Regions from separate parts of the Paraliobacillus sediminis genome, predicted to be linked through region 2. Evidence: riboswitches for the same ligand, from Rfam matches in the RefSeq annotation. Region 2 holds a riboswitch; the other holds the start of a gene.
What was found. Region 2 has a riboswitch for cyclic di-GMP ahead of D2K60_RS19435 (hypothetical protein). Riboswitches for the same ligand answer to the same signal wherever they lie in the genome.
Positions count from the first base shown of each region.

Region 1: another riboswitch for cyclic di-GMP. It lies ahead of D2K60_RS00565 (pectate lyase family protein); the one in region 2 lies ahead of D2K60_RS19435 (hypothetical protein).

Region 1 covers NZ_QJSI01000001.1:112,997-120,591, reverse strand. The annotation lists gene uxaC (glucuronate isomerase) at 1-1,160, opposite strand, end outside; gene D2K60_RS00570 (ROK family transcriptional regulator) at 1,347-2,528, shown strand; gene D2K60_RS00565 (pectate lyase family protein) at 2,623-4,704, opposite strand; cyclic di-GMP riboswitch class I at 4,961-5,049, opposite strand; gene D2K60_RS00560 (ArsR/SmtB family transcription factor) at 5,283-6,332, shown strand; gene D2K60_RS00555 (MFS transporter) at 6,345-7,568, shown strand.
Region 2 covers NZ_QJSI01000004.1:78,842-86,436, reverse strand. The annotation lists gene D2K60_RS19445 (sirohydrochlorin chelatase) at 1-650, opposite strand, end outside; gene D2K60_RS19440 (ketoacyl-ACP synthase III) at 687-1,667, opposite strand; gene D2K60_RS19435 (hypothetical protein) at 1,708-2,052, opposite strand; cyclic di-GMP riboswitch class I at 2,145-2,229, opposite strand; gene D2K60_RS19430 (carbon starvation CstA family protein) at 2,314-3,738, opposite strand; gene D2K60_RS19425 (phospholipase D-like domain-containing protein) at 3,923-4,477, shown strand; gene D2K60_RS21235 (GNAT family N-acetyltransferase) at 4,614-4,829, opposite strand; gene D2K60_RS21230 (GNAT family N-acetyltransferase) at 4,856-5,143, opposite strand; gene yhbH (sporulation protein YhbH) at 5,345-6,499, opposite strand; gene odhB (2-oxoglutarate dehydrogenase complex dihydrolipoyllysine-residue succinyltransferase) at 6,625-7,595, opposite strand, start outside.

The sequences.
Region 1 (7,595 bases), on a different contig from region 2:
CCGTCGATATGGTCATTGAACCACCATGCAGTCCCGAATTGAACCTTTCCAGGTATCGCATCATTTTGATAATTTCCTGCCATTGCCGCTAACACATTATTATCTCTAGAGTTTAGGGAATATAAGATTGTTTTTGGCAATTTATCTTTTACCTCTAATGCATCTAAAAAGTTAGATAATGGCTCAGCTAGAAGACGATCTCCAATTGAATCAAAACCACTGTCAGGGCCAACCTTATTAAACATGCGCGTATTATTATTACGAAGCGGGTTCATGTGTAACTGCATTACCCAACCGTTATCTGCGTATAGCTCACCTAGAGATACTAACGTATAGGTTCTGAATTGATCTACCTCTTTTTCAGATAGCTCCTCTCCATTTAAACGTTTTTGGAAGATCGTTGCTACTTCTTCCTTTGTTCCTTCTTGATAGAACATAACATTTATACCATGGTCAGAACTTCGGCAGCCTATCTCGTCAAAATAATCCACACGTTGTGCTAAAGCATCTAGAAAAGCATTGTAACTATCAATAGAACTATTCGTAGCTTTCGCTAACTTTTCCACCCAATCAAGAAAATCAGCTTTCTCAATGTTTAATCCTTTATCAGGTCGGAATGAAGGAGATACTTTCGTTTGGAACTCTTCACCTCGAAGTTGAATGTGCGATTGCAAATCATCAGTAGGATCGTCTGTTGTACCAACAAAAACAACATTTTCCTTTTTCAAAATTGACCGAACCGACAATTCAGGAGTTGCCAATTTACGATTTGCTTCCTCCCAAATAGCTGGTGCAGTTTCCTCATTTAAAATTTGATCAATTCCAAAATATCTAAGTAATTCTAAATGTGTCCAGTGGTATAATGGATTTCCCATTGTATTAGGAACAGTCTTAGCCCAAGCTAAAAATTTTTCATAGTCACTCTTGTCCCCAGTTATATATTCCTCACTAATGCCATTTGCTCGCATCGCTCTCCATTTATAATGGTCGCCGGCAAGCCAAATTTCTGATATGTTCTTATAATTCTTATTTTGTAAAATTTCTTCTTGGTTTAAGTGATTATGATAATCTATAATCGGCATTTTTCTCGCAACGTTGTGATAGAGCTCTTTTGCTGTTTCGTTATATAATAAAAAGTCTTCGGTTATAAAAGTTTTCATCGTTCATTCACCCTTTCCAATAGATTTTTAAAACCTAATCATGTTTTTCAATTACATTAATTCTATCAAATTAATTATTTTGTTTACCAAACAAACTATTTCATATATTATGATATAGGTAAACATTTTACTTTTCAAGTGAATTCTATAAAATATTTTTAATTAATCTATCAAAGGGGGATTAGTTTGGATACTGGAGACGCAAACTATATAAAAAAATTAAACAGAAAGATACTAATTGAAGAGATCATTAGGAATAAATCCTTATCAAGAAGCACTCTAGCCAGAATAACCGGGCTAAATAAAGCAACTGTCTCTGTTCAAATTAGTGATCTCCTTCATGAAAACATTGTAATAGAAAAAAGCGAAGGCGAATTGGTGACGCGAGGAAGAAAACCCATTCTATTAGAAATTAATGGTGATGCTGGATATAGCATAGGGATAGATATTGATGCGGATAACATCAATATTATATTTACTACTTTAATGGGAAAACCATTTCACAAGATGGTATTAAAAGATTACCAACTCGGACAAATTACAAACCAGTTAATTGATGCAATTAGTCCTATTATCAATAAATTCAATCGACTCTATCAGCCAATCGGACTTGTAGGAGTTGGCGTTAGTATTCACGGTATAGTTAATAATAAAAATGACATCATTTTTACTCCGAATCAACAATGGTCCAATATAAATATCACTGAAAAATTAATAGAAGCATTTCAGACAACGGTTTTCGTAGATAATAACGCTAACTTCTCCGTCTTCGCGGAACAGGTATACGAAAATTACTTATCTGATTTATTTTGTATCACTTTACATTCAGGAATTGGTTTAGGTATTATCAGTGAAAATAAATTTTACCGTGGTTATCAGGGATTTGCAGGTGAAATCGGACATATGATAATTGAATCCGATGGGGGTATATGTGCGTGTGGTAATAAGGGTTGTTGGGAATTATATGCTTCTGAAAAAGTTTTATCAAAGAAACTACTAGAAAGGTTCCCTACTCTTTCACTACCAGACGGTATTAAAGATCTTAGTCAGGATGAAGATTACCTTGCTATACTAGACGACTACCTCAACTATTTGGCTATTGGTTTAAACAACGTTATTAATATCTTTAATCCAGAGAAAATAATTTTAAGTGGTTCGATAATAAATGGAAATTCACCGTACATTAGTAAAATACAAGATAAATTAACGTCAAAAATAAATAACTACCGAGAAATCAGTGCCTCTAAGTTAGGACCAGATGCTTCTGCACTAGGCGGAGCTGCATCGGCACTCAAGAATTTCTTTGGGGTAACTATGATTAATTTTAATGATTACAATTACTTAGATTCCGATATATTAAAAACCTAGATTATCTCAGTCTGCTAGATAATGACAAAAAAAGTGTCAACTGTACTATCACATACAGTTGACATCTTTTTATCTTGTTATATTACTAATACTTTTATCTTAGGTCCATATAATACAGGTTTGCCACATCATCTTTTGTAATAACATGTGAGCCTGCATTAAGTGCTACAGTGACAACCCCATCTGTCATTTGATGCGTTGTTCCATCTATCTTAACTTCTGCATCATCATTCGTGTTAAACACTAGAGTTAATGTCGCATCTTCAACAGTGGTAAACGTAATACTAGTTGAACTCTCAATTTTTAGACTCTGCGTTAGTGTTAAGCCGCTATATTCTACTGTTCCTTTACTTGATGATAAATTTCCTTCGATAGTATAGAAATCGCTATCCTTTCCATCAGTCGTGAAATTATGAGAATACTCTCCAGTTACTGGCTCCGTTGGATCGGGATCTGTTGGATCCGTTGGAGTTGGGTCAGTCGGTATTTCTATTGCATTACCACCTACAGATACAAGACTTGTTTTGTAGTTTTTTATTTTTGACATAAGCTCTGCATTAAGCTTATATGATGTATCATCAACTGCATCATTAAATTCCCATGTGAAGTCCCCGTTATTTAGGCGGCCAGAATCGTCTGTAACATTTTGTTCTACAGTACCTACTTCATCAATATCAGAAAGATTTACGCCCATATCTATACTCGTATCAAAGTTATTATAAGTTGTTCCGCCTACTAGTGTTTTGTACGTGCTTGGTACCGTTTCGTTTCTTGAAGAAGCTAGGTATGCATCAAATGAACTTGCATTAGCTGAAGCTGTACCGTCATTTGAATTTGCATAAATTAGACTCGCAGCATCAACAATTGTATTATTGTATGCTTTGATCATACCTCCATCTTCGCCAGAGAACGTTCCATTTCCTAACATATCAGTTCCTTGTAACGAACTCATCATAGGATATTTTGCATTTCTAAAATAATTGGATTCTATAAACGCTGAACTACCTGTTGTCGTTCCAACGCCATATTTTGATATGCCATCAAAAAAGTTATTATACACGTGCACTGATGCTACTCTTATTCGTGGATGACGAGAGTCTGAATGATCAAACCAGTTATGATGATATGTTACAAAGAACTCTGTAGATTCACTTAAACCACATAACGAAGCTTTCCCAGCATCCCAATAATGATTATGGGAGAATGTAATATAAGTGGATCCTTTTTTCAGATCAGTTGAACCATCACCTTTTGCTTGATCAGAATCAGATCCAGCAGTTCCATAGAAAAGATCATTATGATGGATCCAAACATTCATATTACCTGTATCAAGTGAAATAGCATCGTCAGGAAATAACGCTACGCCTACGTTTCTGATTTCTAGATTACCAGTATATCTTACAAGTATTCCCCATCCATAGGCATACGTATCTTCACCAATACCTTCTAAAGTAATATTCGTTTCTGCATAACTTGTATTACCTTTCAATTCAAGATAACCATTACTATTCAGTTGTCCACTCATATCGTCATCTGTAATTTTTCCAATCAATCTGATTGCAAGTGGCGTTTTATCATATCCCTTTTTTCTTAATGACATAATTTCGCCTATTCCAACACCCGTCTGTACATCACCCGAGCTATTCATTATCACATCATGCGTAACTGTTTTAGCAGTCTCTGCTGTTACATAAATAATTTGAGCTCCATCCTTAAGTGTTCCATCTTCATTATAAGCACCTGAACCTGTGCCATATTGTGAGTTACCTGCAAAGGCAAATCCAGATCTGTCATGTTCCTGTACGGAAAGTTCATTAGTGTAAGCGCTTACCTTAGAGCCGTCTTTAAGTAACCCGTCCACTTTCATTACATAGTCTCCAGCTGCAAGACCTACGGCGTCAGCTCTCCAATAAGAAGCGTAGTTACGAATTAAATCATTGTCAATTTGTTCATATTGAGAATCTGGAGCACTTGCAGGTTTAACATATACATTATATCCTTCTGTATTACTTATAGGTGACCACTCTACATATGCAGTTTCAAACCAAGCCCCACTGTTAGATATAGTTAGACTTGCAGCGTGTACTGTCTGATTTGCGAATCCGACTGTCACTAACGATAGTATAAAAGAATACAATAAAAAACGAGTAAATACCTTTGTAATTACATTCTTCATTAAAATTCCTCCAATGTTTAAATTTTTAAACCCTGAGCTTGCCACCATGACTGCATTTTTCATATGACTTAACTTCTGCCTTAATAAGTAGACCTTGTCCATTCACCTCCTTAAACGAAAACCTAAGTTCTCCTTTCATAGTAAGTGCAATTTTCAAAACCATCTCGACAGAGCAAAAAACCTAACGATTTCTTGTCATTAGGTTGCATTACAAAAACAACACAAGTCATTCGTTTAAATAACTATAGTCATTATTATGTGCAACCCGACGATCATAGAAAATTACTTTACCTTAGATTCGTAGCTTTGCGTCCCTATTTTTCAATAGGTTTGCCAAATATAATAATATGTTTTTCTTGGTATAATTTACTTTAACAAATTTTTCTATAATAAGTAAATAATTAGATAGTACTATTTTTTGGAAATATAGTATAGTATTTCTATTAATAAATATATTGAGCTGCTTTTATTGAGGATTTTTCTTTCATTCTAAAATATTTGAATTAATAATTCTAAAAATATTGAATTTAGTGCGATAATACTTTAGAATAACTTTATATTAGAAAAGAGGTGCTTAAATGGATGTTTTAAATACTACAAGTAGAAAAAGAGAGACCTATGAAGTGCATTTAGAATATTCGCTACTTTGGGAATGTGCATTGGGGATTGCTGCTGTTACAAACAGTCCTTTAATTAAAACTTTAGAGAAGCCAGCAGAATATTGGAAACAAGTTAAGAGCAATATTACGGAAGAATTATTAACTCAACTAAACATCGTGGAAGAGAAAAACACTTGGAAGTCTTTATTACAGTTGCTTCATCAGGAAAAATTTACTGAAATAAAGCATTTCGTTTTATATATTAAAGAGCTATCTGAAACAGATTTAAAGTACATTTGTCTACCTTTCATTGGCCAGAAGTATGAGAAAACAAGGAAAAAGGCATCAATCGGACAATGCGCTGCAGTAACCGAATTAATGACATTAACAAAGGACAATCCGTTTTTTCCAACTTACATCAAATTTATTTGTGATGTGAATGCAACCTATTTAAAGAAGCATCTAATCGCTGTTATGGAAGGCTGGTTCGATGAAGTTATAAATAATGAAAATCCAGAAGAGATTACTACATATTTAAAGATGGATTATGAATCTAAAATTCAAAAGTCTAAAGGAATGTCTCCCGAGGAGTTGATAGAATGGGCAACTGGTGGGATTATCTATTTACCAGAGCCTAGTATCGGTAGAGTCTTGCTAATCCCTCAATATGTATATAGGCCATGGAATATTGAAGCTGATATAGAAGGCACCAAAGTTTTCTACTATCCAATAGCAAATGAAAGTATTTTCCCGAATAATTCGCATATTCCTAACAACTTTCTAGTTCTAAGCTATAAAGCTCTGGGCGATGAGGTTAGACTCCGCATGGTCAAATTATTATATAAAAATGATTTAACATTACAAGAAATTACAGATGAACTAGAAATGGCGAAATCTACGGTTCATCATCACCTTAAAATCCTAAGGTCCGCTAGGTTAGTAGAGATAGTAAATGCAAAATATTGTTTGAAGCAAAATGCAATAAAGTCATTGCCAAAAGAAATGGAACAATATTTAGGTCCAAGATAAGGAGAGCAGGTGATGGTAGAGCCATTAAAAAGAAGTGTCCATGAAGTACCTGAATTCAAGCACAATTATTCTGTTTTCCGTTTTATTAGTGGAAATGTCATATCTTTTTGCGGTGACCAAATTTATTTGATTGCTATTCCCCTTATGGTCTTGGCTATAACAGGTTCTCCATTGAGTATGGGACTGGTTGCAGCACTTGAGCGTTTACCAATTTTATTTCAACCACTTACTGGGATATTAGCAGATCGTTATAATAGAAAATATTTATTATTACTATGTGATATGGCAAGATCTATTATTGTTGGTCTAATTGGGGTATTATTTATTTTTGACTTATTAGAAATTTGGTTCTTATATAGTGGCGCTTTTATTATAGGGCTATTAAGTCAAGTGTATAACACTGCTCAGTTTGCTTCCATTCCAAGATTGGTACGTAAAGGTGACTTGCAAGCAGTAAATTCTATAAACACAGGTTTATTCAATACTGCTGTATTAGTCGCACCAGGGCTAGGTGGCTTGATTATTAGTTTTTATAATCCAGGCTATGCGCTATTACTTAATAGCTTTAGTTTTCTAGTAGCATTTTTTGCGATTTTAAGCATCAATTTAAAACAAGAACCTCAAAAGCTTAATAAGAAAAGGTCATTTTGGATAGATATTAAAGAAGGTTTCCAATTTGTTATTCAAACAAAGCCAATACTTTTTACAAATGTAGCAATGTTAGCTTCAATCTTTGGTACAACCTTGTTTTTAACCATGATTATATTTCATTTAACCGATACGATTAATTTAACAGTAGAACAGACCGGTATACTGATATCGATTGGTGGAATTGGAGCAATAGCCGGCGCATTAGTTACAAATTCGTTAAGTAAAAGGTACTCATACCGTCGTATCTTATTTGTATCTTCTTTTATTGGTGGAGTTTCGATCGTTTTATTTGGCATAGCATCTACATATTTTTTGTTAATTATATTTAATGCTTTAGGAACGTTTGCTGCCTCATTGATGAATCCTTGTATTGTTACAATAAGGCAGACATTAACTCCTGATCATTTATTAGGACGTGTACAAGCTACGAGTCGTTTTATGACATGGATTCTTATGCCTTTAGCAGCGTTTCTAGCTGGTCTGTTAGCAAATGAATTTGGAACCAATTTCACAATAATATTAGGAGGTACTGTATCAACTTTCGCTTCTGTATTCTATCTACATCGTTCACTGAAATATAATTAAAAATTATGTTAGAGTTAGCTTCGCAAA
Region 2 (7,595 bases):
CGCTTCTGTTTCGCCTGAACAGATGATGCTATTTGCTGTATCTTTTCAGGGAAAAAACCTATCGAAAAAAAGTGTGGTACAAGATAAATAACGTCATAATCTGCTGCTAGCAATCGCTCCAACTCGACTTCAAAATTTGGATCATTCGAATTTAAATAAGATTCATAAACAGGCATTCCTGTTAACTTATTTTCTAATTCACGACCAAAAGATGCAAACATATCACTTGCTTCTAAATACCTACTACCATGAGAAACAAGGAGAACTGCCTCTCTTTTTTGTTCATGCATCACACGCCTATTTACTATTCTTTTTTGTGTATTTACAATAAGTTGTTCGCTGGCTCCTAACGGCTCACTTACATGGATAGCTAACTCGGGAAATTTATGCTGTGCCTTTTTTACTTCATTAGGAATATCCTCTATTACATGTACTCCAGGTAATAAAAATACCGGTACAAGAATAATTTCTGTCGCACCATGCTTCACACATTGTGTAACACCTTCAATAATTGAAGGCTCTACTTCAAGAAAAGTTGTAACCTGTATTGGAGCAGCAATGTATCGCTCCATCTCTTTCAATTCTAATTGAAATTGTTTATTCGTTTGATTATTTTTACTACCATGGCAAATATAAAGAACTGCTCTCATACAAAATTCACCTCTAGCACCATTCTAACATTCGAACTAATATTTAAACAACATTGCAACAAGTTGAAAACCTGCACCTATCGTCCAAAAAACAACATAATCTCCACGGGTTACAACGCCAGTTTCTACTGCTTCATGTAAAGCAATAAATGGACTACTAGTACCTGTGTAACCAAAACGATCTCCAACATAAATTAATTGTTTCTGCTCTAAAGTAAATTCATTTTTAATTTTTAAGATGTTAGCTAAAGAGAATTGGGATAAGCAGTAGGCCTTTATGTCCTTTGTTGTTAGATTATTTCTCTCTAATAATCTTTCTAACATCCTGTAAGTTGGTGGCATTGCTAAATCGGCGTTAAACGGAAGCCATTTAATATATTTATCCTCTACACTATTCATATTCGATAAGCCGCTACCAGGGTACATGATTTTATCACGATTAACAGAATCAGTATGGTATATAGCATCAATGAAACCACTATCTTTCTCTGTTTTCTCCAGTACTACAGCCGCAGCAGCGTCACCATAATTAGCATATGTAATCTCATCTTCTGGATTACTAATAAGCGAATTATAATCAGAGCCTACAATTAACGTTCTATTTATTCGAAAATTTGCTTTCATATAATAAGACGCTTGTTCTACAGCAACTGTCATGCCTGCACAATTAGCATTAGAGTCAAATATTATCGTCTCACTATTTGCCTCAATTGCATCATGTAAAAACATCGTATTGGTAGGAAAAGTTGTTTCTGGTACTTGCGTTGAAAATACAATCATATCGATATCTTTACCAGTGAGCTTTAGTTTATTTAATAATTTTTGAGCAACAGCTACTCCCATTGTCAAACCATTTTCTTCTGAGTTATCAATTACATATCTCTTATTTCTACCCATATGTGCTAAAAACCGCTCTATATCTTTATCTCTCTCAGCAAAATGATTAATGAAGTATTCATTATCCAGAATTTTATCCGGATGATAAACATCTACCCCTTTAATTCGGATGTTTTCCACTAACAATCCCCACCTTTATACTAACTCCATTCAAGCAGTTTTACGCAATCTCGACTACTTCACCATTTGTTAAACCTGCATTCTTAGCAATCCGTTTCAACTGCATTTTTATAACAGGGCTTTTCTTAATTGTAAAAAGAACTTTTTCAAATCCTGATTGGTTATACATTTTAAATGAATTTTCTAAACTCGGAACCATATCTTTTGTCAGTATATTCATAGTTGTACAATCTACATCTAATGTATATTGATTAGCCGTAATAGAACCTACTTTTGTTTGATAATCTTTCACAAAAAGTTCCACATCCTCAGGTTCAAATGAACCACTAACCATCATGTCTACTTTCTTATTTGTTTTATCAACCTTAATACTGTACTTTTCCATTTTAATTTTCCTCCTATTTTTATACCATGTACGCAAAAAGCCTACAAAAATATTTGTAGGCTCATAATCATTTTAATACGTGCTAAATGACTAAATGCAACCCGACCATCTTTGCTCTAAAGCTTTAGATTCGTGGCTTTGCGTCCTTATCTTTCAATAAGTTTGCCAAAGTATGTAGTTCTAATTGCTTACATATAATATCATAGTATGCATAATATTAGAAGCTACTTATTTAATAAATTAACTTTAGTTATACTATGTTTAATTGCGCATTTCTTTTTTTATTTTTTGGTATTTAACTAATTGCGTCACATACCAAGCTAATACAATTAAGGTTAATACAAATCCGATTGCCAAAGATAAATTATAATCTAATCCTAATCCTTCAGGTGCATAAAAAATATACGTTGCCGATACACCTGTCATAAAAGTTGCTGGTATCGCTGCTATCCAATGAAATTTATGACTTTCAACTAGATACATTGCAGCTGTCCAAAGCATTACTGTTGCAACAACTTGATTTGTCCAGCCCACATAACGCCATAAGAATGTATAATCAATGGTTGCTAAAAAGAAAGCAGGAATAGAAACCGGTATTGCAACAAGTAGTACTTTAATTTTATTATTCATATCAAATATATTCGTAAGCATATCCGTCAAAATCATTCGTGATGATCGTAATGCAGTATCCCCAGTAGTTATCGGAAGAATAATCACACCAAATATTGCTAAAATCCCACCAGTAACCCCTAGTAATGACGTTGAAATTTCGTTAACAACACCTGACGGCCCTCCAGCCGCTAAAGCTTCTTGTAACCCGGCAGTTCCATTAAAGAAAGTCATCCCAGCAGCAGCCCAAATCAATGCAATAACTCCCTCAGTGATCATTGCTCCGTAAAATATTCTACGTCCATCCGTTTCATTTTTCATTGTCCTAGCAATAATCGGACTTTGTGTCGAATGAAAACCAGAAATTGCCCCACACGATATTGTAACCATTAATAAAGGCCAAATCGGTAATTCTCCAGGATGTAAATTTTGCAATGTAATATTAGGGATCGGTTTTCCTGAAAACAGCAGGGCAATTCCAACAGAAGCCGCCATTATTAACAAAATTGCGCCTAGAATAGGATAGGCTCGTCCAATAACACGATTAATTGGCAATACAGTTGCTATAACAAAATAGGCAAAAATAATTACTAACGCAACAAAAAAACTTAATGGTGTAATTTGCGAAATTAATTGTGCTGGTCCAGCCGTGAATGCAGCTGCAACCAAAATCATTAATACAAGTGAAATAACATTAATAAATGACTTTATATACTTCCCTAAATATCGACCAACAAGTGTTGGAAATTGTGCCCCACCATGACGTAAGGACATCATTCCGGAAAAATAATCGTGTACTCCCCCTGCAAAGATACTGCCTAATACAATCCAGAAGAATGCTACTGGTCCGTATAAAGCACCGGCAACTGCCCCGTATATAGGACCTAATCCTGCAATATTTAATAATTGAATCAAATTCCCTTTCCACCAACTCATAGGAATGAAGTCTAAATTATCACGCTTACTATATGCAGGTGTTACTGTTTCATCGTTTACTACAAAAATCTTCTCTACGAATTTAGAATAAAAAACGTAACCAAGTATAAGTGCAAATAATGCGATTAAAAATGTCGCCATGTTCATTTCCCCCTGTTAAAATCGTAAAGTATACATATAGTAACACTTTTCGACAAAAGAAAATATAATATTCAGAAAAAATTCTCTTCTCAAAAATAGATTATCTTTATTTAAGGGATTTTTAAGAAATGAATTATATAATTGGTAACATAGGATAACATTTCACCTAAGAAAGGAACATATTATGAATAAAATTATTAGTGTCTTTTTGGCACTTTCCATCCTGTTAAATGTCTATTTCATCTTTGATAACAATACAAATGAAATTGACGCAACAGGAAGCAAGATCTCTTATTCTCTTAGTAATTTGGAAGGAGATCCAGAGCAACAATTGCTAGATATTATTAACAATTCAACAGAAAGTCTTGATATAGCTATATATAACCTTGATGATACAGCTATTGCAGAAGCTATACTTGATGCGAATCAGCGAGGTGTAGCTATTCAGATAATAACAGATCAAGAAAAATTAGCGAATGATGATAGTGAAGAAATTTTCACCTCACTCTCTGAAGCTGGTATACCGATAAAAATAAATACAAAAACAAAAATGCATTTAAAATTAACAATTTCAGATCAAACAACAGTAGTGGCTGGTTCATTTAATTACACAGACAATTCAAGTGAAGAAAACCAGGAGCTCCTTTTCGCTATTGAGCATACTGAATTAGCAACAGAATGGAATGATTTATTCCTCACTTTATGGGAAAGTAGTGATTACACAGCTTGGACACCTTAAGAAATAGATATTAAAAAAAGGTGAATCAATACTTCATTCCGATAGGCAGTATAAATCGCTTAAAATTTAACACATAAAAATGCTTGGAAATTCCAAGCATTTTTCATAGTGTTTATTTATTATTAAACCTAAATATTTATTTATATTCTTCAGCCAAAAGCCCATAAATAACGTGGTCCACATAATGGTCATATAGCCACTCTGCTTGTCTTAATTTACCTTCTTCTTTAAAGCAAAAACGTTCAGGAAGTACTCTACTTTTGTTGTTTTCAGTAGCGACATTCACCTCAATTTTATTAAGTCCAAGGTCGTTAAACCCATAATCAATTATAGTCTTAAAAGCTCTCGACATAACACCCACACCTTGAAACTTCACACCTAACCAATTTTATTTCTCTTATCAATGTCATTAAATCCTATTGTTCCTGCAATGACTCCTTTATAGATAATGGCGAAAGATTTTGGGTATCCACCATTTTCAGCAAACGCTTTTAATCTCGCTTTTATATTTTGAGTACTATCTTCTAAACTTTTAATGTTATCCAGCCAACCAAGCCATTCTCGTAAATATTCTTTTGAATTAATGGTTAATTTATAGAATTCTTCAGCGTCATCTTCATTGAGCATTCTCAATGAAACTTCTTCATCAATCTTATGTATTAACATTCTCGGCTCTCCCTTGGTATATATAATCTTCTTTACATTTATTTTATCATAAATATTCCAATACCTTTCAAAGAGTCAGTTTGCATAAACATAATTTTTTCCCATCCATAAATATAAAAGACCAAATCAAAGTACAATTTGGTCATAAATAGTTCATCCACGAAAATTAAACTACTCACACTTATCCTCAACCATTTTTCATTATGCATATACTTCCTTTTTATCATTCTTAAAGAAGTGCTGCATGGCGTAATAAACATCTTCTTTTTTTCGTATGATAAAATGATCTAGATTTGGCTGATCAAATTCTTTAAAGACTTGCATTAATGTAGAATGACGCTGATATTGATTCACTTCGGCATAACCGAATAAACTTGCATATGATAACAGTTCTTTTACCAAAGCTACACATCGTCTATTGTCTGAGGTAAGGTTATCACCATCAGATAAATGAAAAGGATAAATATTATAACGAGCAGGATCATAGTTTGATTCAATCAATTCTAATGCTTTTTTATAAGCTGAAGAGCAAATAGTCCCTCCACTTTCGCCTCTAGAAAAGAAAGCTTCTTCATCTACTACTTTTGCCTCCGTATGATGGGCTATAAATTCAATATCGACTGTTTCATAGTTAGTTCGAAGAAAGCGAGTCATCCAAAAAAAGAAGCTACGCGCCACATACTTCTCAAATTGTCCCATGCTTCCACTCGTATCCATCATTGCTAAAACAACAGCTTTCGATTGTGGTTTTTCAATTTCATTCCACGTTTTAAAACGTAAATCATCAGGGTAAATCGGATGAAACACAGCACTACCTTGCCTTGCATTTCGTTTGTAGGCCTCTAATAAAGTACGTTTCTTATCAATATTACCTTCTAGTCCCTTTTTTCGTATATCATTAAAGGTAATATCAGATACTACGATATTATCTTTCTCTTTTTCCTGTAAATTAGGTAACTCTAGTTGACTAAAGAAAGCCTCTTGTAATTCTTCCATAGATATTTCAGCTTCATAGTAATCCGTTCCAGGTTTATCGCCGGCTCCTTCGCCTTTTCCATCACCCTGTTTAGGTTTACCACCCTTTGCGACAGTGTCACCAACCTTACTTTTACCATCTCCTTGCCCTGCTTGCTTATTTTTTTCCTGACTGTAGCGGATTTTATATTCATCTAACGAACGAATTGGAATTCGAATAATATTTTTGCCTCTAGACATAATAATACTTTCTTCACTTACGAGGTCGGGGAGCTTCTGCTTTAGAACATCTTTAATCTTATCTTGATGACGCTTTTGATCATCATATCCTTTGCGATGAAGTGACCAGTCATCTTCTGAAATCAAGAAACTTTTAGACATGTGTAAATCCCCTCCTTTTTGTGTATTTACTTATTATATGCAGTATTTAATGTTTTGATTAATATTTAGAAAAATCAATTAATTTAACTTAAAAACAACGAGTCACATTTACTGTGACTCGTTGTTTAGCTTTCTAATAAAAGATCATATGGTGTTTCAAGTAATTGTTTTAGATATTTCAAAAATTGGACAGCGTCTTTCCCATCAACTATTCGATGGTCATATGATAGAGCAACGTACATCATTGGTTGAACTACAATAGTATCGTCTTCTAGTACAACTGGTCTTTTCTGGATAGTATGCATCCCTAGAATTCCAACCTGAGGTGTATTTAAAATAGGTGTTGAAAATAATGACCCAAATACACCACCATTTGTAATCGTAAACGTTCCGCCCTGTAAATCACTCAACTCTAACTTCCTTGCCTTCGCTTTCTCACCTAATCGACCTATTTCCGCTTCGATTTGAGCAAATCCAAGTTCATCCGCCGCGCGAAGTACTGGTACAACTAAACCATCATTCGTAGAAACTGCGATCCCAATATCATAAAACTTCTTCAGTAGAATTTCATCATCTTGTAACTCTGCATTTAACACGGGGAACTCCTTGAGCGCCATAACAACGGCCTTCGTAAAAAACGACATAAAACCCAGCTTAACACCATGTTTTTTAAAGAATGTATCCTTTCGTTTCGTGCGTATCTCCATCACTACTGATAGGTCAATTTCATTAAACGTAGTCAGCATTGCTGCTTCTTGTTGTGCTTCCACTAATCGTTTAGCAATCGTTCGACGACGCGGACTCATTTTAATTCTTTCAATCTGTTTTGCACGCTCATTTTTCGTATTATTTGTTACTTGTTTTTCCTCTTGTACAAAATCAATTGTTGGTGCTTTGTTTTCTACTTTTTCGTTAATTAATTCTTTCTGTTTGGCAAATGCTTCTACATCACTAGACTGAATTCTAGTGAGGGGAACTTGTCCATTTAATTCTTTCAGATCAATAGCTAACTGTCGCGCTTTTTTCCTAGCTGAAGGTGTTGCAACAATGTAATCCACAGCCTTTTTTAATTCACCTGTATGAATCGTACGCCCTT